Regions from separate parts of the Chitinophaga agri genome, predicted to be linked through region 3. Evidence: riboswitches for the same ligand, from Rfam matches in the RefSeq annotation. Region 3 holds a riboswitch; each other region holds the start of a gene.
What was found. A riboswitch is a leader RNA that binds a small molecule or an ion and turns the genes downstream of it on or off. The one in region 3 is predicted to bind cobalamin.
Positions count from the first base shown of each region.

Region 1 (7,601 bases), 2.0 Mb from region 3:
GCATGGCAGCGTGGGCAGGTAATGGTTTCATGACAAGCCATGCCGCAAAGTTACGAAACGGAATCAGTAAACGGGGAACTGTTTTGCAATGCGCTGGATATGTGCTGATTGCAGAAGATAGGACAGTGCAGCAGATGACCTGCTGCACTGTCCTGTTTTGAATGGCGGATGATGGTTATCAGGATATAATTATACCGTTGTCTTAGCTGCTACGCGCATGTTATGTGCGGCAGCCACCATGTTACGTAATGCCTGCTCTGTTTCAGGCCATTTGCGGGTTTTCAGTCCGCAGTCAGGGTTGACCCAGATGTTACGTGCCGGCAGCAACTGTGCTGCCTTCTCCAGCAACTCCGTCATTTCCTGTACGGTCGGCACGCGCGGAGAGTGAATGTCATACACACCCGGACCTATCTCATATGGATAGCGGAACGTAGCAAATACTTCCAGCAATTCCATCTGTGAGCGGGAGGTTTCTATCGTGATCACATCTGCGTCCATGGCAGCAATATTGCTGATAATATCATTGAACTCCGCATAGCACATATGCGTATGTATCTGTGTTGTATCTGCTACGCCGGATACCGCGACCCTGAACGCTTTAACAGCCCACTCCAGGTAGGATGGCCAGTCGGCCTCACGCAGGGGTAAACCTTCTCTGATAGCAGGTTCGTCAACCTGTATCACATTTATGCCTGCTTTTTCAAGATCATTCACTTCATCACGGATAGCCAGTGCTATCTGTAAGGTAGTAGCAGCACGTGGCTGGTCGTCACGTACGAACGACCATTGCAAAATGGTGACAGGTCCTGTCAGCATGCCTTTCATTGGCTTATTGGTAAGCGATTGTGCATAACTGCTCCATTCAACGGTCATGGGTACGCTACGTTGCACGTCGCCATATATCACGGGTGGTTTGACACACCTGGATCCATAACTCTGTACCCATCCGTTTTGCGTGAATACAAATCCTTCCAGTTGCTCGCCGAAATATTCCACCATGTCATTCCGCTCAAACTCCCCATGTACGAGAACATCCAGGCGCAGGCTTTCCTGCAACTGCACGGAGTCGGCTACTGCTTTGCGGATGGAAGTATCATATGCTTCTTTGCTGATGATACCTTTTTTGAAGTCAGCACGTAGTTTTCTGATATCTTCTGTTTGCGGGAAAGAGCCGATGGTTGTGGTCGGAAATAAGGGCAGTTGCAATACTGCTTCCTGTGCCTGCTGCCGGATAGCAAAAGGATGTTTACGTGTTGCATCCGCATCCGTCAGTGCTGCCAGCCGGGCTTTCACTGCTGGTTTGTGGATGATGGCAGCGGTGCTTTTTTCCTGCATGGTTGCCTGATTGGCCTGCAGTAATACCTTGTTACCTGCAATAATGTCTCTTAATGCAATCACCTCGTTTACCTTCTGTTTGGCAAAGGCCATCCAGTTTTTAATCTGTGGCGTGAGCACTGCCTCATCTGTTTCCAGGTCGAGGTCATAAGGCGTATGTAACAGGGAGCAGGAAGTCGCGATCAGTACCCGATCCTTGCCGATTACATCGATCGCTTGCTGTATCAGCCCGAGTGATGCTTCATAGTTATTCTTCCAGATATTACGGCCGTTCACGACACCGATAGACAGCAGTACATTCGCTGGTAAGAGCGGCAGTATCGTATCCAGTTGTTCAGGTGCTCTCACAAGGTCTATGTGTAACGCGTCTACCGGTAGTTGCACCGCTAACGGAGTGTTGTCCTGTAGTCCGCCGAAATAGGTGGTCAGCAGTAGTTTCAGTGCCGGCACAGCAGCTCTCATCTGTGCATATGCCTGGAGGAAAAGATCCTGTTGTTCCGGTGTGAGGTCGAGTACCAATGTGGGTTCATCAATTTGTACCCAGGTAGCGCCGGCCTGTTGTAAAGACTGCAGCAGCTGATTGTACACAGGCAGTAATTTATCCAGCAATGCTGCTGGCTGCAGTGCTTCATCTTTTATCTTACCCAGCAGCAGGAAGCTGACAGGGCCGATCACCACAGGTTTGGTATGGATACCGAGCGTCGCAGCTTCTTTGAATTCTTCCAGGCATTTATTGTACAGCAAACTGTAATGCTGTGAGGCATCAAACTCAGGTACCAGGTAATGATAATTGGTATCGAACCATTTCGTCATTTCCATGGCGGTGGCATCAAAGCCATTTTTCTGATAACCACGCGCCATAGCGAAATATAGCTCAGGACTGCCGGGGTTTACGAGGTTTTCTTTTAAAGCTTTGAAACGTGCGGGTATGGCGCCGGTCATGATACACATATCCAGTATCTGATCATAGTAGGAAAAGTCATTAGATGGAATCAGGTTAATACCTGCCTGATGCAATGTCTCCCAGTTCTGCCGGCGTAACTGCCGGGCAGTAAGCTGTAATTTTTCGAGGGAGATCTTACCTGCCCAGTAGGCTTCATTCGCTTTCTTTAATTCCCGGTTGCTACCAATACGCGGATAGCCAAGAATGTTTGTTTGCATACTTAGATGTTTTAATGGTGTAAAAAATGGGAGACTTGCGAAAGTATATATGCAGCTGTCTGAGGCAAGTATCCTGGCTTGTAACAGTGACGACCGTTCTTCTCATCTGCCGCAGGCGGGACAATGAACATATGTGGTCATACCCGGTAGGTTACTTACAGTTGCGCGTCAGCCCGTGATTTACACACGGTTCCTTTTTAATTCCTTCCGCTTTACAGGAGGGAAACCACAAACAGTTATTGAATGATGTCAAGTTTCCGCTGTTGATATAAGTGTCTTCTTATTTTCTGTGCAAACTTAATAATATGGAACAAAATGTAATAAAAGTATTTTTATTTGGTGTTTTGTTCTTTATTATTGATTTTAAAAGTAGATGTGTGCTGTTTTGTTGAATGTAATCCATGCAAACAGTAATTTTTTCTGTGGATGGGAGAAATCGTCAGGGTACTTATTACCCGGAATCCGAAATTCCTTACGTTTGCAATATGTTCAACAATTATAAATACACGGTAACTGAGCGTTTTACGCGCTACGTGCAGATAGATACACAATCAGACCCGCTGAGTAAGTCTTTTCCTTCTACTGAAAAGCAGAAGGACCTTGGCCGGTTGTTAGTCAGCGAATTACATGAAATAGGTATTACGGATGCCATCATGGACGAGCATGGATATGTCTTTGCGACCATCCCCGGCAACACCACTAAACAGGTGCCGGTGATCTGCTTCTGTTCTCACATGGATACTTCCAGTGATTGCAGCGGGAAAGACGTAAAGCCTATCATTCACCGCCAGTACGACGGCGGCGATATAAGTCTGCCGCACGATGGTACCGTGATCAGGGCTGCCGAACACCCTTACCTGGTCTCCAAGAAAGGAGAGGACATCATTACTGCCAGCGGTAACACATTACTGGGAGCAGATGATAAGGCAGGTGTAGCAGAGATCATGGACGCAGCACAGTTCCTGATGACGCATCCTGAGGTGAAACACGGCGATATCCGTATCCTGTTCACGCCGGATGAAGAAGTAGGCCGTGGTGTGGAAAAGCTGGATATACAGCGCCTGGGTGCACAGTTTGGCTACACACTGGATGGTGGCGAGCGTGGTTCACTCGAAAATGAAAGTTTCTCTGCGGATGGTGCCAAGATCGCTATTGATGGCGTGAGCGTACATCCGGGAACTGCTAAAGATAAACTTGTCAGTGCTATTAAAATAGCCAGTGAGATAGTAGATGCGCTGCCGAAAGACAGCCTGTCTCCCGAGACTACGGAAGACCGTCAGGGTTTTATCCACCCGGTGCGTATACACGGTATTGTGGAGCATGCGGAGATAGATTTTATCCTGCGCGATTTCGTAACGGCGAAGCTGGAAGACCATGCTGACTTCCTGCGGAATACGATGAATACGGTGATGGCCCGCTATCCGCAGGCAAGTGCGACCCTGACCGTTACACAGCAATACCGTAACATGCGTGAAGTGCTGGACCTGCATCCCGAGGTAACCGCCAATGCAGAAGAAGCGATCCGCCGCGCAGGCGTTGAGCCGTTACGACTGATCATCCGTGGAGGAACGGACGGTTCCAGGCTCTCATTTATGGGATTGCCCTGCCCGAATATCTTCACGGGAGAGATGGCGCTGCACAGTAAAAATGAGTATGTAAGTATCCAGGACATGGAAAAAGCGGTGCAAACGATTGTGCATCTGGCCCAGGTATGGGAAGAACGGAGCTAATTAGTTGGTTGATTCGCAATATTTTGGCTGAACATACGTTAAATGTTTACCATATTATTGGTATCTTCCTGCCTTGTTGCACTTGAAATATATACTTTTGCAAGGTTAAAAATTTATTCATGCTCTTAGGACTCGTTACATTATTACAGGAACCTCTATTACAGCCAAAGGCGGACACCGTTGCCAGCGCAGCCACTGCAGCCGCTGCGGCAACAGCCGATCAGCAAATCAGATTACTTGACCTCCTGGTAAAAGGTGGTATCCTGATGATCCCCCTGGGAATACTTTCAGTGATCGCTATTTTTGCCTTCGTGGAAAGGTATCTTACTATCTCCAAAGCAGGTAAGCTGGAAGATAACTTTATGCCAATGATCAGAGATCATATCTCTAATGGCAATATCTCTGCTGCCCGTTCTTTGTCCAAAAATACCAACAGTCCTATCGCCAGAATGATCGATAAAGGTATCCAGCGTATCGGCAAACCTATTGAGAACATTGAAAAATCAATGGAGAATGTAGGTAAACTGGAGATCTATAAGATGGAAAAGAACCTCGTGATACTCTCCATCATCGCAGGTATTGCGCCGATGTTCGGGTTCCTGGGTACCATCGCTGGTATGATCCAGACCTTCTTTAACATCTCCATCACCTCCGATATCACCCTCGGTACGATCGCTGGTGGTATTTATGTAAAGATGATCACTTCCGCTACAGGTCTGATCATTGGTCTGGTAGCCTTCATCGGTTACAGCTTCCTGAATGCACAGATAGACAAGGTTATCAATAAAATGGAGGCCGCTTCATCAGAGTTCATTGATATTTTGCAGGAACCAACAAAGTAAATCATTGATCATCTGTAATTCTTAAATATGAACTTACGCAGTAGAAGAAATAAGCGGCACCTGGAGCTGCACAATGGAGCACTGAATGATATCCTGTTCATTCTGTTGCTTTTCTTCCTGATCGTGTCAACACTCGCCAATCCGAATGTGATCAAACTGACGCTGCCCAAAGCTAAAAGCAATACCAAGTCTAAGCAGACGGTTGTTGTCAGCATAAATGACAAACGGGAGTTTTTCGTGGGTACCAATAAAGTGCCTTTCGAAAGTCTGAAACAGATGCTGATTCCTGCACTGGGTCGTGAGACAGTAGATCCTACTATCGTCATCAATGCAGAAAAATCTGTACCAGTGGAAGAAGTAGTGAAAGTGATGGAAGTAGCCCGTGAGATCGGTGCAAAAGTGGTATTGGCCACTGCCAATCCGCAGAGTAAAGGATAATCAACCGGTTATATTATACGAGCGGTCCGCCATTGGCGGACCGCTTTTTTATTTGTATAGAATGTGTGCAGGTAGCATTACACCGGTTGTTCTCCGCCGCTGCCCGGTTGTACCACCGGTAGTACCACCTGGAAGGCCGCCCCCTTACCATACTCGCTCGAAGCGCTGATCATCCCATGATGCCGCTGAACGATCTTCTTGCATAATGCCAGTCCAAGCCCTGTTCCATCATATTTATCCTTGGAATTCAGCCGGGTGAACGTGTCAAATATCTTCTCACGCTGTTTCTGATCAAAGCCGATCCCATTATCAGTGATCGTGATGTTGTAAGCCGCCTGATGACCATTTACAACCGGCGTCGCTTCAATGCCGATCTTCGGATAGGTCGTATCGTTGGTAAATTTCAGTGAATTGTTCAGCAGGTTGTAAAACAGCTGATGGATAAGTATACGGTCGCCTTCAATGACAGGCAGCTGGCCTACGGTGATCTCCGCATGCTTCTGCTGGATCAGCACCTCCAGGTCATTCCTGATCTCAGTGATCGTGACATTCAGATCGATCTTTTCAGTTAGCTGTTCTGCCCCGTTCTGTACAGAATAATTCAGCACGCCTTCTATCATGGTAGACATACGTTCGGCAGAAGAAAGGATCTTATTCAGATAGGTCTTTCCCCTGTCTGTGAGCTGGTCGCCCACTTCTTCCTGCAGCCGGGAGGTGAATATCTTGATCTTCCGGACAGGTTCTTTCAGGTCGTGACTGGCCACATGTGCAAATTGCTCCAGCGTGTCATTGGAACTCTGTAGTTCCGCATTCACATTGTTCAGTTCAGTGGTCCTTTCACTGACGCGTGTTTCCAGTTGGGCCATTAAGGCTTTACGCTCAGAGATCTCCCTGTACCATTCTATCACAATGCCAGCTGTCCGGGCCATTAATTCTACGGCCTCCCGGTCATCGGGCGAAGGAGTCTGTTTAGTCCTGAAATACAGCGAGAAAGTGGCCAGTGGCTTATTTTGTGAGGAAAGGATAGGGGTTGACCAGCAGGCACGTAGTCCGTGAGATAATGCCAGCTCTTTGTAGTTGGCCCAGAGTGGGTCATTTTCAATATCAGCTACGGTAATCTCTTCTCCCTTAAATGCTGCGGTACCACATGAACCCGCGAAGGGCCCGATCTCTCCACCGTCCACCGCTTCGTTATAATGCTGTGGCAAACTGGGAGAGGCACCATGGAGCAGGTGTTTGCCGTCCGGCGCTAATAGCAGGATACAGGCAAATAACTGGCACTCAGACTGTTCTTCTACTGTTTTGACGATCGTGTCCAGCACATCTTTAATGGGCCTGCCGTGGACAGCCTGTTCCAATGCATATTTCTGTCCTTTCAGGATGATGGCATTCCGCTTTAGTACCCGGTCAGATGCCTTTTTCAGGCTGATATCGTGGGTAACGGCCAGTTGTGAAAGGGTACCCTCACTGTTGGACATAGGGACTGCATGTGTCTCCATATGGCGTCTTGTACCATTTAGTCCGATAATGTCGAACTCCCAGTGCAGACTTTCGCCATTGCAGACCCTGTTATGGTTATCTATCCATGCGGCGCGGTGTTCCGGTGCAATGAGATCGAATACGCACCCGCCTACAACGCTTTGAGCGTCAGTGGCTTCAATCATGCATAAGCCGGCCTTGTTCATAAACTGAAGCTGGCCGTCAGGGCTTACAATTTTTATACATTCAGGAGTCGCCTCAATAACAGCCTTTAATCTGGCTTCATTAGTGTCCAAAAGGTGTTGTACTTCCATCGTCCTCTGTTTACGGATATTGAACATGCATTCCGCGCTAAATTTCGCATTATTTAAACGATTTCTGTTAATAATTATGACCGGTTTTACCTAAATTCACTAGTTTAGTCTTATTCTAATTAGGCGTCCATCTAAAAACTTACTAGACTATGAAACTTTGCGTAGCACAGGCAAGAGCGGTAAAAGGGGACATCCTGACTAATATTGAAAATCATAAAAAGATCATCCATCTTGCAGTTACCCACGGCGCAGATGCCATTATTTTTCCCGAATTATCCATCACAGGCTATGAACCCACCCTG
Region 1 covers NZ_CP048113.1:3,025,860-3,033,460, reverse strand. Annotated here, with positions in the region: gene GWR21_RS11905 (cysteine-rich CWC family protein) at 1-41, opposite strand, end outside; gene metE (5-methyltetrahydropteroyltriglutamate--homocysteine S-methyltransferase) at 190-2,496, opposite strand; cobalamin riboswitch at 2,543-2,742, opposite strand; gene pepT (peptidase T) at 2,982-4,226, shown strand; gene GWR21_RS11890 (MotA/TolQ/ExbB proton channel family protein) at 4,346-5,068, shown strand; gene GWR21_RS11885 (biopolymer transporter ExbD) at 5,096-5,506, shown strand; gene GWR21_RS11880 (GAF domain-containing sensor histidine kinase) at 5,584-7,299, opposite strand; gene GWR21_RS11875 (carbon-nitrogen hydrolase family protein) at 7,449-7,601, shown strand, end outside.
Region 1: it holds a riboswitch for cobalamin, as region 3 does, so the genes downstream of both, metE (5-methyltetrahydropteroyltriglutamate--homocysteine S-methyltransferase) here and GWR21_RS03880 (DUF5074 domain-containing protein) in region 3, are expected to answer to the same signal.

Region 2 (7,601 bases), 360 kb from region 3:
TGCGATATGCATCGCTGCAGCTTCTATGATCGCATCATAATCATGCTCTGCCGAAATCGCCAACCCCAGGTGTCGGGACGGTATCTTTACCGCGTCACTTGCCGGCACATATCCCAGCGGCGTCACGCCCAGATCTTCACAGGCATCTTTCAGGAACTGATAATGACTCTCTGTATTGACAAAATTGAAAATCACACCAGCAATTTTAACGCCCGCATGAAAATGCATAAACCCATATATGAGCGGCGCAACGGAATATGCCATGGCTTTTGCATTTACCACCAGGATAACCGGCATATCCAGCAGCATGGCAATTTCCGCACTACTGCCTTTCATACGGTCTGCCCCGTCAAACAGGCCCATCACCCCTTCGGTGATGACCACATCTGCCGGCTCACTATACTTCCCGTAAACATACGCCAGATGTTCAGGGCTCATCATAAATGTATCGAGATTGACACTGGTCGCATGTGCAGCCAGTGAGTGATGTTTCGTATCAATATAATCGGGGCCGCACTTGAACGGCTGCACGTGTAGTCCGCGGTTATGCAGCAAACGTAACAAACCAAGCGTAATGGTTGTTTTACCCGAATTGCTCGACGGAGCTGCAATTAAAAACTGAGGCTTCATTCGGCCAAAGATAGTACATTCGTGCCCTTATGCAGCGACTAAAGTCCATCATGTTCGCCGGCACTGCATCTGATGTCGGTAAAAGTTTAATTAATACGGGGTTCTGCCGCATCTTCAAACAGGATGGCTATCTTCCCGCACCTTTCAAAGCACAGAACATGTCGCTCAATAGCTATGCCACGCCGGATGGTTTTGAGATCGGCCGGGCACAGGCGGTACAGGCAGAAGCGTGTGGCATTCCGTGTAGCACCGATATGAACCCCGTACTCCTGAAACCTACCAGTGACAGAGCTTCACAGGTGGTATTGCTGGGTAAACCTGTCGGCAGTCAGACTGCGTACGATTACTTTATGGGTAATAATAAACAGGAGCTGTTTAAGGAGGCTAAAGCGGCTTACGACAGATTAAGCGACCGGCACAACCCTGTTGTTATGGAAGGCGCCGGCAGCATCAGCGAACTAAACCTCAAACACCGCGACATCACCAACATGCGCATGGCACAGCACGCGCATGCGGACGTATACCTGGTTGCAGATATAGACCGCGGTGGTGTATTCGCCAGTATATATGGTACCATTGCCCTGCTCACGCCGGAAGAAAAACAACTCGTCAAAGGTATTATCATCAATAAATTCAGGGGCGATGCCCGGCTGTTCGATAGTGGCAGGACCATGATCGAAGACCTCTGTCACGTACCGGTGGTCGGTGTCGTACCCTATCGCAAAGACATCTATATAGAAGAAGAAGACTCCGTCGGACTCGAACATAAACATAATAAACTGGCGACCGGCAGGATCAATGTGGCTGTCGTATTACTCAACCGCCTCTCTAATTTTACCGATTTCAATGTACTCGAAAGAGATGAACGGGTACACCTCTTCTATAGCAACAATCCGGCTGATATAGAGAAGGCCGACATCATCATTATTCCCGGCAGCAAAAATACCATCGCTGATCTCATTGATATTAAAAACAATGGTGTTGCCAAAGCCATCGTGCAGGCTCATAAAAATAACAGAACAGTCATAGGCATCTGTGGTGGCTACCAGATGATGGGCCAGGTCGTAGAAGATCCGCAGCACGTGGAAGGCCCGGTAGAATCCATGCCGGGACTGGGTCTACTGCCGGTTAGGACCACGCTGACAGAACACAAGGTGACGGAACAATGCCGCTTCTTTTATAAAGGGAACACCCGCACCTGCGAAGGATACGAGATTCATATGGGACAAACCACCTCCACCGGTGAAGCATTTCCACTGAACCAAACAACTTCCGGACATCCTGATGGGTATCAACTCAGTGACCGCTGCTGGGGTACCTATATACACGGCATACTTGATAATGCCACGGTAATAGATGACCTCCTGCTGCCCTATACAGACAAACAATCGGCCTCCTTTGATTACGCCGCATTCAAAGAAGAACAATATGATAAATTAGCTGCCCACTTGCGCGAACATATCGACATGGATTATATTTACGGCCAATTAAAGCAACAGTCATGATCAACGGGCATGGAGACGACAGGTATTTATTCAATTATCCTGTCAAAGCCGATTTCAGCTCAAATGTATACTATGAAGGATTTGACAGCGGATTACAACAGCATCTCACGGAATGTCTCTATAAACTGAATAATTATCCGGAAGCCAATGCCCAGCGACTGCAACAGGCACTGGCCGGCTGGCACCTGCTCACACCCGGACAAGTGCTTGTGACGAATGGCGCTACGGAGGCGTTCTATCTTGTTGCGCACGCCTTTCGCCAAAAGACGGTTACGATCGCTGTTCCCGCTTTCGCGGAATATGAAGACGCCTGCCAGACCAACGATCTGACGGTCAGGTATGTTCCCTACGATGACCTGAACGCGGGCACCCGTTTTGATACAGACCTGGTATTCTTCGGTAACCCGAACAATCCTACCGGAGCTATACTGACGCGGGACACGATCACGCAGCTACTCACCGCCCATCCGAAAACGATTTTCGTCATAGATGAAGCCTACGTTGACTTTACAGAAGCGGTGATTTCGATGGCCGGCGCCATTGACCGCCATCCCAATCTGATCATCATCAAATCACTCACAAAAACATATTCCATCCCCGGCCTGCGCCTCGGATACATCCTCAGTAATGCGGCACTGATCAGCAAGATCCTGGCTTCCAAAATGCCCTGGTCTGTCAATGCCCTGGCCATAGAAGCGGGTCTCTACATCGCAGCACACAGGGATACACTCAAGCTGCCTGTCAGCCGCCTCCGGAAAGACACACAGGAACTGATGGATCAACTACGTTACATGCAGGAATTCAGTGTCTGGCACACACACACGAACTTCTTCCTCTGTATGACGCACCGGTTCTCTGCATCATTACTCAAACAATACCTGCTGAGCAATCATGGTCTGCTTATCCGCGACGCGTCCAACTTTAAAAGTCTGTCTACACAACACTTCCGGATCGCTACACAACGGCCGGAGGACAACCAATTACTGATCAAAGCCCTGAACACATGGATCAACGGTTTCTCCTGATCATTATTCCTTTAGTGACGGGCTATCTGCTGGACCTTGCGCTGGGCGATCCCCGCTGGCTGCCACACCCTGTCCGCCTTTTCGGATCCATTATCGCCAGATGCACCGCTACACTTAATAAAGGCGAATACCGGTTCATCAAAGGTATGTGGATGACCCTTGCCCTCTGTATCGTCACGGGCGGGCTCTTTTATGGCGCACAATATCTGTTACTGCAATTACAGACACCCATTTTTTATTACCTGTTCACCAGCATATTTGTCTTCTATGGTTTGGCGAATAAAAGCCTCTTACAGGAAGGCAAAGAGGTTTTTGACACATTGGCTACCCAGGGACTGGAAGCGGGCAGAAAACGACTGTCCTGGATCGTAGGCAGGGAAACAACGCACCTGCGTGAAAACCAGATCCGTACGGCCGTATTTGAAACCCTTTCTGAAAACCTGAGCGACGGTGTCATCGCGCCTTTGTTCTATTATGCCGTCGGAGGCTTACCGGCCATGATGATTTATAAGATGATCAACACCCTTGACTCGATGATCGGTTACAAAAAGGAGGAATTCTTCTGGTTTGGGAAGTTCGCCGCCCGCCTGGATGATGTGGCCAACTTTATCCCGGCCCGTATCACGGCCGTGCTGATGGTACTGGCCACCTTCAGTAAACGGGGGCTGATCTATATCTTTAAATACGGTAACCAGCATGCCAGCCCTAACTCCGGGTACCCCGAGTCCGCTCTTGCCGGCATATTGCATTGCCGTTTCGGCGGCCCCAACACCTACCATGGGCAGGTAGTTGTCAAGCCATATATTGGGGAACATGCCAGGGACCTCGCCCATGAGGAGCTACGCAAAGTCATGTATATCAATCATGCAGTGACGTTGCTGACCCTCGTGATCATTACCGCCCTTTATTATTCATTAGCATAACTAACTGATTAACTGTACGCTGCTTTTATCTACTGATAAAAAAAGTAAATAAATACCTACATTTGCTACGGTTTTTGGTTTTCAGCCGCTCACAAACCGGTTGAAATTAAAAGGGAATTTGGTGTGATTCCAAAACAGTTCCCGCTGCTGTAAGTTCTGTAACAGCTTTTAACTGATGCCACTGTCCGCCTGTCGGCGCATGGGAAGGCGTTAAAAGTAGAACGAGTCAGAAGACCTGCCAACGACTATGTTTATCCAACACTTCGGGAAAAAAGTGGAAGGAGTACATTCCGCAGTTTGCCATCCGCACACCTGCACTTGTTTCCTTTCTATTTCCGGGGGTCTTGTTTAATCATTAACGGGTAATTAATGTATTAAATCAAAAGTAACGACCAGCATGGCAATCAAAGACCTGACGAAAGTTCAGAAAATCCTCTTTATCTGTAATGGCGGCACCTGCAGCAACAAAGGCGCAGATGAAACGACCATCAGATTAAGGACACATCTCTCCGAAAATGACCTGAACGATGAGATCCACACCGTCCGCACCAAGTGCCTGGGCCAGTGTACCTGGGGCCCCATGGTATTTATGCATCCGGAAGGCCTGTGGTATAAAGAAGTCTCTCCTGAAACCACCCGCGCCATCGTCGCAGAGCACCTGATGAAGAATGCACTTGTCATGGACCATGTACACTTCCCGGAAGCGGAACTGGTTGATGCGAAACCACTCTCCTATAACAGCCAGCCTAACGAATAAACGCATCTTATGGACATCCTGCAACAAGATCTGACCGGATTCATTGTCCTGTCTGTGCTGGGTTTAAGGCATGGTCTGGATCCCGATCATATCACGGTGATTGATAGCTACACCTACCGCCTGCATCTCCATAAAAGCAAATGGACCCGCTGGGTAGGCACCCTGTTCACGTTTGGCCATGGCATCATGGTCACGGCTATCGCGTTATTCCTGTGTATACTGAAGAACAACTTTGAGATACCTCCCGTACTGGATCTCGTCGTGGAATGGTTGTCTTCCGTGATGCTGCTGCTCATGGGTATTTCAAACCTGATCAACCTGTCCCGTAAAGACAATACGACCGTCAGCGGATTCCGTAAAAGACTGCTGCCAAAAGTGTTTGATAACAGTCTGAACCCATTCACCGTCATCCTCACGGGTATTATCTTCGGATTCATCTTCGATACCTCTTCACAGATCGCTGCCTTCGGGTATGCTGTATCTGTATCTAATCAATGGGTATACGCCATTATGGGTGGCATCGTATTCTCGCTCGGGCTGATCGCCACGGGCACCTGCGACTCCCTGCTGCTGAGCAAACTGCTGAAAACATTTGACCAGAAAAAGATCCAGCGTCATCGTTTTAAACTGAATGTCCTGATCACGATCATGTGTTTTGCCATTCCTTTGTATAAAATTGCAAGCACATGGAACGAATCACTCGAACTTAGTGATTTCCAGAATAATATTGTCGGACTGGTTTTTATTAGTATCATTATATCTTTATACGCGGAACTGTACCTGCGGCACCGGTATGCGAAGGCGGAAACAGTGATCGTCAGTGAACAGGTCCGCGCAGAAGATTAAATCAATATGAGCAACACACCGGAAAATACGATCAGCATCTTAGGCTGCGGCTGGCTCGGCCTCCCGCTGGCTGTCCATCTTGTAAAAGAAGGATACCTGGTGAAAGGCTCTGTCACGACGGACGACAAAATGAATGAACTGGCGGAACAACAGATCAAACCCTACAAAGTAATGATCACCGACGCCGGTATTGACAGCAATGACATGACAGGCTTCCTGCAAAGTCAGATACTGATCATTAACTTCCCTCCTTCCCGCAGAGAAGATGTTGTGTTGTACCATCAGGCACAGATGGCCCACCTCATAAAAGAAGTGGAGCACAGTCCGGTGAAACACGTGCTCTTCATCAGCTCTACTTCTGTCTACCCTGATGTGAATGGAGAAGTATATGAACATGAAGTAGCCATGCCTACAAAAGGCAGCGGCAAGGCACTGCTCACCGTAGAAAAAATGCTGCGTACCAATGTTCGTTTTATGACAACAGTGATACGCTTCGCAGGACTGATCGGTTACGACCGTATGCCTGGCCGTTTCCTGGCTGGCAAAAAGAATGTAGAGAACGGGGATGCACCGATCAATGTCATCCACCAGGACGACTGTATTGCGCTGATCCGGGAGATCATCCGGCAACAGGCATGGGGTGATGTATTCAATGCCTGCGCAGATGAACATCCCACCCGCCGGGAATACTACACCCAGGCGGCCGCTGTCGCCGGACTGGAACTGCCTACCTTCGCAGTCACCGCCGATCCGCATTTCAAGATAGTTAACGCTGACAAGATCAAACAAAGACTGGACTATTCGTTCAGGTACCCTGATCCGCTCAGCCTTTTACATAGTGGTATATGATGAAAGGGATTTTAATCTGTGGTCATGGCAGCCGCGACCCCGAAGGTGTCGAAGGCTTTAAGGCATTGGTAGCACTGATGCGCAACCGCTATCCTGACCGGATGGTGGATTATGGCTTTCTTGAATTTGCACACCCGGTATACGCTGCCGCCGTAGAACGTATGTACGTGGCAGGTGTACGGGAGATCATCGCTATTCCTGCCATCCTCTTTGCCGGTGGACATGCCAAAAACGACATTCCCTTCGAAATGAATACGCTGCAGGCACAATATCCTGATCTGCGGATCAGACTGGGCCGGCACATTGGTATCACACCTTCTATCCTGCAACTGGCAAAGAAGCTGGTAGAACAGGCGGAAGCTGCCCATCCGGCGATGGACAGAAAAGATGCCTGTCTGCTGCTCGTAGGCAGAGGTACGTCCGATCCGGATGCTAACTCCGATATTGTGAAACTGACCCGTATGCTGGGTGAAGGCCTGGGCTTCGGATTTACTACGACTGCCTTCATTGGCGTCACACAGCCTTTACTGAAAGATCACTTACCGATCATCGATCACCTGCCGTATAAAAGGATTGTCGCATTGCCCGTATTCCTGTTCACAGGTGTACTGCTTAAAAAGATCTATACACAGCTCGAAGAATTCAGTGCTATCACCAATAAAACAGTGATCGCAACTAAGTCCTTCGAATGCGATGAACTCCTGATGCAAACAATCGACGAACGTGTCAGAGAAGTCGAAGACGGTCATCCGAATATGAACTGCCAGTTGTGTAAATACCGTACGCAGATCATCGGTTTCGAGGATGAAGTCGGTAAAGAACAAACTGGACACCACCTGGCTGTAAAAGGTATCCTCTTTGAAGAAGATGAAAAACCTGGTGAAAAGAAAACCGTGTTCACAACCGTTAAAAAGATCCTCGGCATCTGATACATGAATAGACAGGGAAAGATATATGGCGTATCACTAGGCCCCGGCGATCCGTTGCTGATCACCGTGAAAGGCCTGCAAACATTGCAGCACGCAGATAAGATCTACTATCCGGGATCCTTGCTGGCGGATGGTCA
Region 2 covers NZ_CP048113.1:676,216-683,816, reverse strand. Annotated here, with positions in the region: gene GWR21_RS02630 (cobyrinate a,c-diamide synthase) at 1-630, opposite strand, end outside; gene GWR21_RS02625 (cobyric acid synthase) at 660-2,135, shown strand; gene GWR21_RS02620 (pyridoxal phosphate-dependent aminotransferase) at 2,132-3,160, shown strand; gene cbiB (adenosylcobinamide-phosphate synthase CbiB) at 3,139-4,083, shown strand; cobalamin riboswitch at 4,142-4,340, shown strand; gene GWR21_RS02610 ((2Fe-2S) ferredoxin domain-containing protein) at 4,481-4,840, shown strand; gene GWR21_RS02605 (HoxN/HupN/NixA family nickel/cobalt transporter) at 4,850-5,686, shown strand; gene GWR21_RS02600 (SDR family oxidoreductase) at 5,693-6,535, shown strand; gene GWR21_RS02595 (sirohydrochlorin chelatase) at 6,532-7,464, shown strand; gene cobI (precorrin-2 C(20)-methyltransferase) at 7,468-7,601, shown strand, end outside.
Region 2: it holds a riboswitch for cobalamin, as region 3 does, so the genes downstream of both, GWR21_RS02610 ((2Fe-2S) ferredoxin domain-containing protein) here and GWR21_RS03880 (DUF5074 domain-containing protein) in region 3, are expected to answer to the same signal.

Region 3 (7,601 bases):
ATTACAAGGGCGCGGCAGGTGATCTGATCACCATCAGAGCGAGGGATGTCATTACCCCGAAATCAGCAATAGTTACCATCTTCTCGCAGGCTGGTGTTGAACTGGAGCAGGGAGCTGCCGTGCTGAAAGAGACAGACCGGCGTACCTGGATCTATACTGTAACTGCCCCTAATGCTGCCCTTACCGGCACACGCGTGGTCGTAACAGTAACGGATGTACCGGGCAACAAGACGGAGAAGGACGTCATCGTTTCCTAAACACTAACCGTGCTTCCGCAAAAGCAGGACGCTCTTCCCTGGTGCAAAAATTCTCATTACGGCAGAGGATCTACAGGGGAACAGCGCGGAAGAAGTAGCGGCCATTTTTTAATATTTGAAAAGCTGAAACAGCCGGGCATTATCGTCCGGCTGTTTTTTATTAAAAGGGGAAATCTCCTGTTTTTTCAGCACACCCGATATGTTACCTTGCAGGCATCAACGAAACCTATATACTATCTAATTATTATTTCCATATGAAGCAACTATTTATATCCATATTGTTCCTCCTACCGGTATCAGCATTTGCCCAGGAGAAAGTCGAACAATATTGTGAAGTCGTGGCACAGGCAAGAATGATGAGTAACAAAGTCACCATTGACGTCGACTTTGGAGAAGAAAGAAGATTATTCGAAATGAAAGATCACCGCATAAAAGATGAACTGGGCAAAGTGAAGAAATTTAACTCTGTCGTTGATGCGCTGAACTATATGGGCGGCATCGGCTGGAAGCTCGTCAATGCGTTTCCTATCACAAGCAGTACAGGCACCAACGTCTATCACTTTTACTTTAAAAGGGAATTCGATAAGTCCGAGTTAGATACAGACAAATCAACCGAAACCAAATAGATCTTGCAGCGCAAAAAACAAAGTAACAGCCTTTACAACTGTATTCCGGAATAAAACATGCCAAACTCAAAACAAGCATTAACAATATGCCATAAACGAATACAAACGAAATAACGCAGATCGCGAATCCGCTATCACAAAAAAAAAACAGCACCACGGAAACCCGTGGTGCTGCCCGAAAGAATTATAAGAAAAATCTATACCGCAGGTTCCTGCTGGCTCAGGCAGTGAAAACTGCCCAATCCCCAGATGATCTCTGTAGAATCAATTCCAACCACCTCACGGTCTTTAAAACACTCGCTGATCACCTGTAGCGCCTTGTCATCATGCTTACAATTGAACACCGGCACGATCACATGCTTGTTGCTAATGTAAAAATTGGCGTAGGAAGCCGGCAAACGCTGATCTTCGAACACTACTGGATCTGGCATCGGCAGCTCCACTACATTCAGCTGCTTACCATTCAGTAAACGCATCTGTTTCAGTTCTCGGAGATTTTGCTGCAGGAGCTCATAGTTCTCATCCTGTTTATTGGACTCGACGACCGTCAGCACCGTATCCTCATTCACAAAGCGGACTGTGTCATCAATATGACCATCAGTGTCATCCCCGATGATCCCTTCATCCACCCACAACACCTGGTCCATACCATAGAAATCGTGCAGGAACGTCTCGATCTGCGCCTGATTCAGGTGCGGATTACGGTTTTCATTGAGCAGGCAACAACGTGATGTCAGGACAGTGCCCTTACCGTTGAACTCTACGGAACCACCTTCCATGATAATACCAGGATGGTAGACTGGCAGGTTGAAATGCTCCGCAATACGCGTTGGTACTACGTCATCCAGGTCAAATGGAGGATATTTACCGCCCCAGGCGTTATAATTCCAGTCGACGATGACCTTCTTCTTCTCCGCCGGATTGATCAGGAATGCCGGACCGTGATCGCGGCACCATGCATCATTCGTCGGGTTAAAATAAAACTCCACCTGGTTCATATTGACCCCCGCTCTTTGGAGATGGCCAATAGCAAAAGCCTTCATGGCTTCATCAATCACATTGATACGGACGATTTCACTCTCCGCCAGGTATTTCACGAACTGGCTGTAATAGGGATAGATCGTGTGGATCTTTCCGGGCCAGCTGGCTTCTTTATGCGGCCAGCTCAGCCAGGTTGCGACATGCGGATGGAATTCGGCAGGGAAGAAGTATCCCTGCTGTTTCAAAGTTGGTTGTCCGTTCATTATGCTTCGTCGATAAATCTTTTGGTGATAGGAGCGTAGGAATCAATTCTTCTGTCGCGTAAGAACGGCCAGTGTGTACGGTATCTGTCAGTCTTGGACAGGTCCAGTTCCTGCACGAATACCTCTTCTTTTTCATGATCTGCCTGGTAGATAATAGAACCAAACGGATTGGCAATGAAGGAACCGCCCCAGAATTTCATAGCGCCTTCCTGCTCGAAACCTACACGGTTTACGCTCACTACGTGTACACCATTGGCTACTGCATGGCTACGCTGGATAGTCTGCCAGGCATTGTATTGCTCCGTATTGGTCGCTTCGTCCTGGGATGTAGCCCAGCCAATAGCAGTTGGGTAGAACAGGATCTCTGCACCCATCAGTGCGGTGATCCTGGACGCTTCCGGATACCACTGATCCCAGCAGATCAATACACCAATAGTGGCGAATTTAGTTTTGAACACTTTATAGCCAAGGTCACCCGGCGTGAAGTAGAATTTCTCGTAGTAAGCCGGATCATCCGGAATATGCATCTTACGGTACTTGCCCAGGTAGCTGCCGTCAGCATCCAGCACAGCAGTCGTATTATGGTAGATACCCTGCGTACGTTTCTCAAACAGAGAAGCGATGATCACCACACCCAGCTCACCTGCTACCTGCTGTAAAGTCTCGGTAGACGGACCAGGAATAGGTTCTGCCAGGGAGAAATTATCATAATCCTCCACGTCACAGAAATAAAGGGAAGTAAACAATTCCTGCAAACATACAATCTGCGCGCCCTTAGCTGCCGCTTCACGTACCCGCTCTATTGCCTTGGCGAGGTTATCAGCCTTATTGCCATTGCAGGACATTTGCACAAAACCTACTTTAACTTTTGACATTACCTGAGTTTAATTTTTAACTTTTTAAAAATTGAAGCTGCAAAATTACCAAATAATCTAGAAAAACCCGACGCCTATATGCCAGCCAAACCAGGCAGTCACTCCGCCACCTAATGTAAACGGACTGTAATGCGGTGGTACCCTCGATTCATAGGCCGGATCGATCTCGTCCAGCTTGTCACTGTAGTAGATCGTAAAGGACGGGCCGCCATACAGTGTCAGGTATTTGTTCAGCCGGCGGTTCCAGGCTGTCTGTAACCGGATGATAGAATTGGTATCATTCCAGCTGCCCAGGTAAAGGGACTGTGAGGTAAGTTCCACCGTGATCTCCGACCGGGGAGACACGGTGAAGGGGTGGCCGATGCCATATCCGAACGTATATGCACGTTTGTCGCCCAGTTTCATCCCTGCCAGCAGCAAACTATACAACTTCCGGCTACCGGACCTGTAAGCGATATTGACGTCAGTGAGCTCATTATTATACACCAGGACCTGGTGAAAGCCCTTTCTGACAAAGTTAAACACACCAAAGCTGAAGCCATCAGAAGAATCCGCATAGTTCACAAAGCCGATCTGTACGCCTTTTAGTACTTTGGTGTAATTGATCAAGCCTGATAGCTGTACGCCACTCGTCGTATCGAGGCTGACATTGACAGCGCCCGCTACCTGGGTCCCATCACCTCCTGTGCGGTAGTTGATCACCCCAGCGATCTGTGCTCCGTCAACCTGTTTACGGCCCATATTCACAGCACCCGCTATCTGAGCCCCTTTAATGTCGCCCCAGCCGACGTTAACAGCGCCAGCGATCTGTGCGCCATCTATACTGTCCCGGCCAAGGTTCAGGAAGCCCGCTACCTGAGCGCCCTTCAGGCTTCCTCCCGCATTGTTGAGGATACCGCCTATCTGCACTCCCTGTCCATCACCACCTGCCTGGTTATAGGTACCACTGATCTGGGCACCATGGAAGCCATATTTCAATATATTACTGATACCACCGATCTGCACCCCTTTCAGCGAATCCATGATATGATTATGGATGCCTCCAACCTGTACACCGGTGAAATGTCCGCCTACTATATTAAAGATCCCTGCAAGCTGGACCCATTTCACATCCTTCTGGTCAATGTTGAAAACGCCCGCTATCTCGACACCACTCAGACCTGCCGTATAACCACCGATCAGGTTCATAGAGAACTTATTCACTACCTGGGAGCCTATCCTTCCATGGGTGCCAATAGCAGGGACAAGGGAGTACTGGTATGGCTGACGGGTAAAGAAGTCGCTCAGGTTGAGACTCTGCATACGCTGGCGGGAAGACAGGAAGAAGCGTCCGAAGAAAGTCTGCTCTACATGGGTATGCTGATTGACATCTACCACGGTCAGTTGTATAGGTGCAGCAGGCTTAATGCTGGCATTCATCTCCTGGTCACGCCCTGCCGGTACCAGCATGACCGTATCGCGGTACAATTCCTTGCTGACGGTTAGCAGGGCCGCTGTTCTTTCCTTTTCACGCAGGCGCAGTTTAAAATAACCCTGCTCATTGGTCAGTGTTGAGATCAGCAGCATACCGTCGTATACGCTGGCATTAGCAATAGGCTGGCCGGTGACGGCGTCTTTGATGTATCCGCTTACCACATACCACTTCTCTTTGGATGAGGTGCCGGGTTGTATGATGATCTGGTTGCCTATTTCACGGAACTGAAAATTGCCCTGGAACAATATGTCCAGCACCTGTTTGACGGACCGGTTACTGACGTTGATCGTCACAAGACTATCATCATGAATGAATTCTTTCACATAAGAAAAACTGAAATCCCCCTGCATCGCCATGTTATCTAGTACTGCGGCAAGGGGCTTACGGTCAGCGGTCAGTGAGACCGTTTTATTAAGCAGGTTTTGGGCATAGCTGGTATAGCCTCCAAGGAGGAATGCTACTAACACGAATAGTCGTTTCAACAGAACAGTTTTGAATTTGCGGCAAGATACTACCTATTTTTCTTTTTGGATATTAACTACCCTTACAGTAGGTTTGTGCCGCATTTGGTTTCACCAGTGGTGAATTAAAAGGGAATCCGGTGTAAGTCCGGAGCTATCCCCGTAGCTGTAATCCTGTATCGTAACACGTACGATCGTTTTTCCCGAAGACCGCTCCAATGCCACTGTCCGCCGAAAGCGGGCGGGAAGGCCCGGGAAAAGCAGGAGAGTCAGAAGACCTGCCAGCTGCAACAGACATACCGTGCCTTCGGGTGAAAGCGCTGATGTTGTGAGGGTCAGTAATGGCCTGGTTCAATTATTTTTTAGATCCGCTGATATACCAACTGAGCACCCGGTTTGACTGGCGGCTTATTGTTGTTATGTGAGTATGTATTATCCACCGGAAAAAATTTGATGTATGTATAAAAATCTACGCAACTGGTTATTGGCTGGTCTGCTGCTGGCAGCCGCTTCCTGTAAGGATGATGATGTGATCGTGGTCCCCGGAAAATACGAGAACGGCTTCCTGATCGTATCCGAAGGTAACTACGGTACGAAATCCGGAGACCTGAACTTCTATGACTACGACAAGGATTCCGTTTACCAGTATGTATACTCTGCCGAGAATGCCGGTAAGACATTAGGTCCCAATACCTCTACCATGCAGTTCGCAACCGTATTTAATGGCAGACTGTATTTCGTTGGTAAATATGGCGCTCCGCTGGTAGTGGCTGATGCCAATACGTTAAAAGAAACCGGCCGTATTGACGCGCTGCCGGGTGGTGATGGCCGTTCCTTCGTTGGTGTTGATGATACAAGAGGTCTTGTAAGTGCGGTGGATGGTGTATATCCGCTGAACCTGACTGCTGTTACCCTGGGTACCGCCGTTGCTGGTATCACCGGAGAAGTGACCGACATGTTTAAAAGCGGTAATTATATATTTATCCTGTCTGCTAAAGAAGGGATCATTGCACTCAATACCAGTGATTACAGCATCGCAAAAAAACTGGGTACCGCTGTATGCGGGTTCGTGCAAAGCACAGATGGCAGTGTATGGGCGGCTTCCAAAACACAGCTGAAGAAGATCAATCCGTCTACACTGGCGGTAGATAGTATCACGACCAATTTCCCTGTTCATTATAACGAGTTCACTTATAACAACAGTTCCATCGTTGCATCTACTGTGGAGAACGCGGTCTTCATTGTATCAGGTACAGACAGGATCTATAAATATATTCCGGGTAATGCTGCGTCATTGACAACCGCATTTATCACACTGCCTTCAGGTCAGTATTTTTATGGAAAGGGGATCGCTTATGACAAGGCAAGGAACTACCTGGTCCTGAATAGTAACACGAACCTGTATGGTGCCGATGTCAATAACCAGGTTTATATACATAATGCGACGACAGGCGCGCTGGTGAAGAGTAAGACTTATAGCGGCTACTTCTTCCCCGGTATGGCGCTGTTTAATAAATAATCAGCAATCAGGAATTAAGAATTGATGCGAAAAGATCTTTTCGCATTGCTTAATTGCTGGTCAATGACAAAGGCGCAACGCTTTGGCATGTCAGGCTACCCGATTCTTAATTCCTGATTTTCAAATCAATTAACTTGGCCGTTCGGTTATACATATTCATCCTTTTACTGGCGTCCGGATTTCAGCTTTCCGCCCAGGATACTGCTGTCACGCGCATGTTGCAGGGCGTTACCATCTTCTCCAATAAGAATAATTCAGTATCTCCCGTACAGACGCTGAGCGGTGTGGCGCTCGAGAAGATGAATAGTTTATCTGTAGCGGATGCTGTGCGCTTCTTTTCTGGCGTGCAGCTGAAGGATTATGGTGGGCTCGGAGGGCTGAAGACGATCAACGTGCGTAGTATGGGAACGAACCACGTGGGCGTATTCTATGACGGTATACAGTTAGGTAACGCGCAGAACGGCACCGTAGACCTGGGCCGCTTCTCACTCGATAACATTGAACAGATAGATCTGTATAATGCACAGAAAGGAACGATCCTCCAGCCGGCGAAGGGGTTTGCTGCCGCTTCTTCTATCTACCTGCAATCCCGTAAACCGGTATTTGCAACAGGAGAAACAACACATGGGAAGGTGTCACTTAAAACCGGTTCCTTCGGATTGTTCAATCCCGCTGTAAGAATAGAACAAAAACTGTCTGACAGGCTCTCCGCCGTTGTGAGCAGTGAATGGACACATGGTCACGGAAGATATAGGTTCAGGTATACCAATGGTGCCTATGATACCACGGCAGTCAGACAAAACGCCGGTATCGACGCTGCCCGTGTGGAAGCCGGCCTGTATGGTCAGCTCAAAGATAGCAGTACATGGAATGCGAAAGTCTATTACTATAACTCTACCCGTGGATTGCCGGGCGCCATCGTCAGTAATAAGTTCCTGAACGGTCAGCACCAGTGGGACCGGAACCTGTTTGTACAAGCCTCCTACAACAGGAAATTCAGTAAGCGGTATACGATGCTGCTCAGTGCCAAGTATATGTATGATTACGTCCGCTACCTGGATACATCAATCATTGCAGACTATGGTGCACTCATGAACCGCTACCGCCAGCATGAGTACTATATCTCTGCAGCCAATCAATATAAG
Region 3 covers NZ_CP048113.1:1,033,528-1,041,128, reverse strand. Annotated here, with positions in the region: gene GWR21_RS03905 (hypothetical protein) at 1-257, shown strand, start outside; gene GWR21_RS03900 (hypothetical protein) at 512-883, shown strand; gene GWR21_RS03895 (agmatine deiminase family protein) at 1,081-2,127, opposite strand; gene GWR21_RS03890 (carbon-nitrogen hydrolase) at 2,127-3,002, opposite strand; gene GWR21_RS03885 (STN and carboxypeptidase regulatory-like domain-containing protein) at 3,060-4,958, opposite strand; cobalamin riboswitch at 5,027-5,237, shown strand; gene GWR21_RS03880 (DUF5074 domain-containing protein) at 5,395-6,456, shown strand; gene GWR21_RS03875 (TonB-dependent receptor) at 6,591-7,601, shown strand, end outside.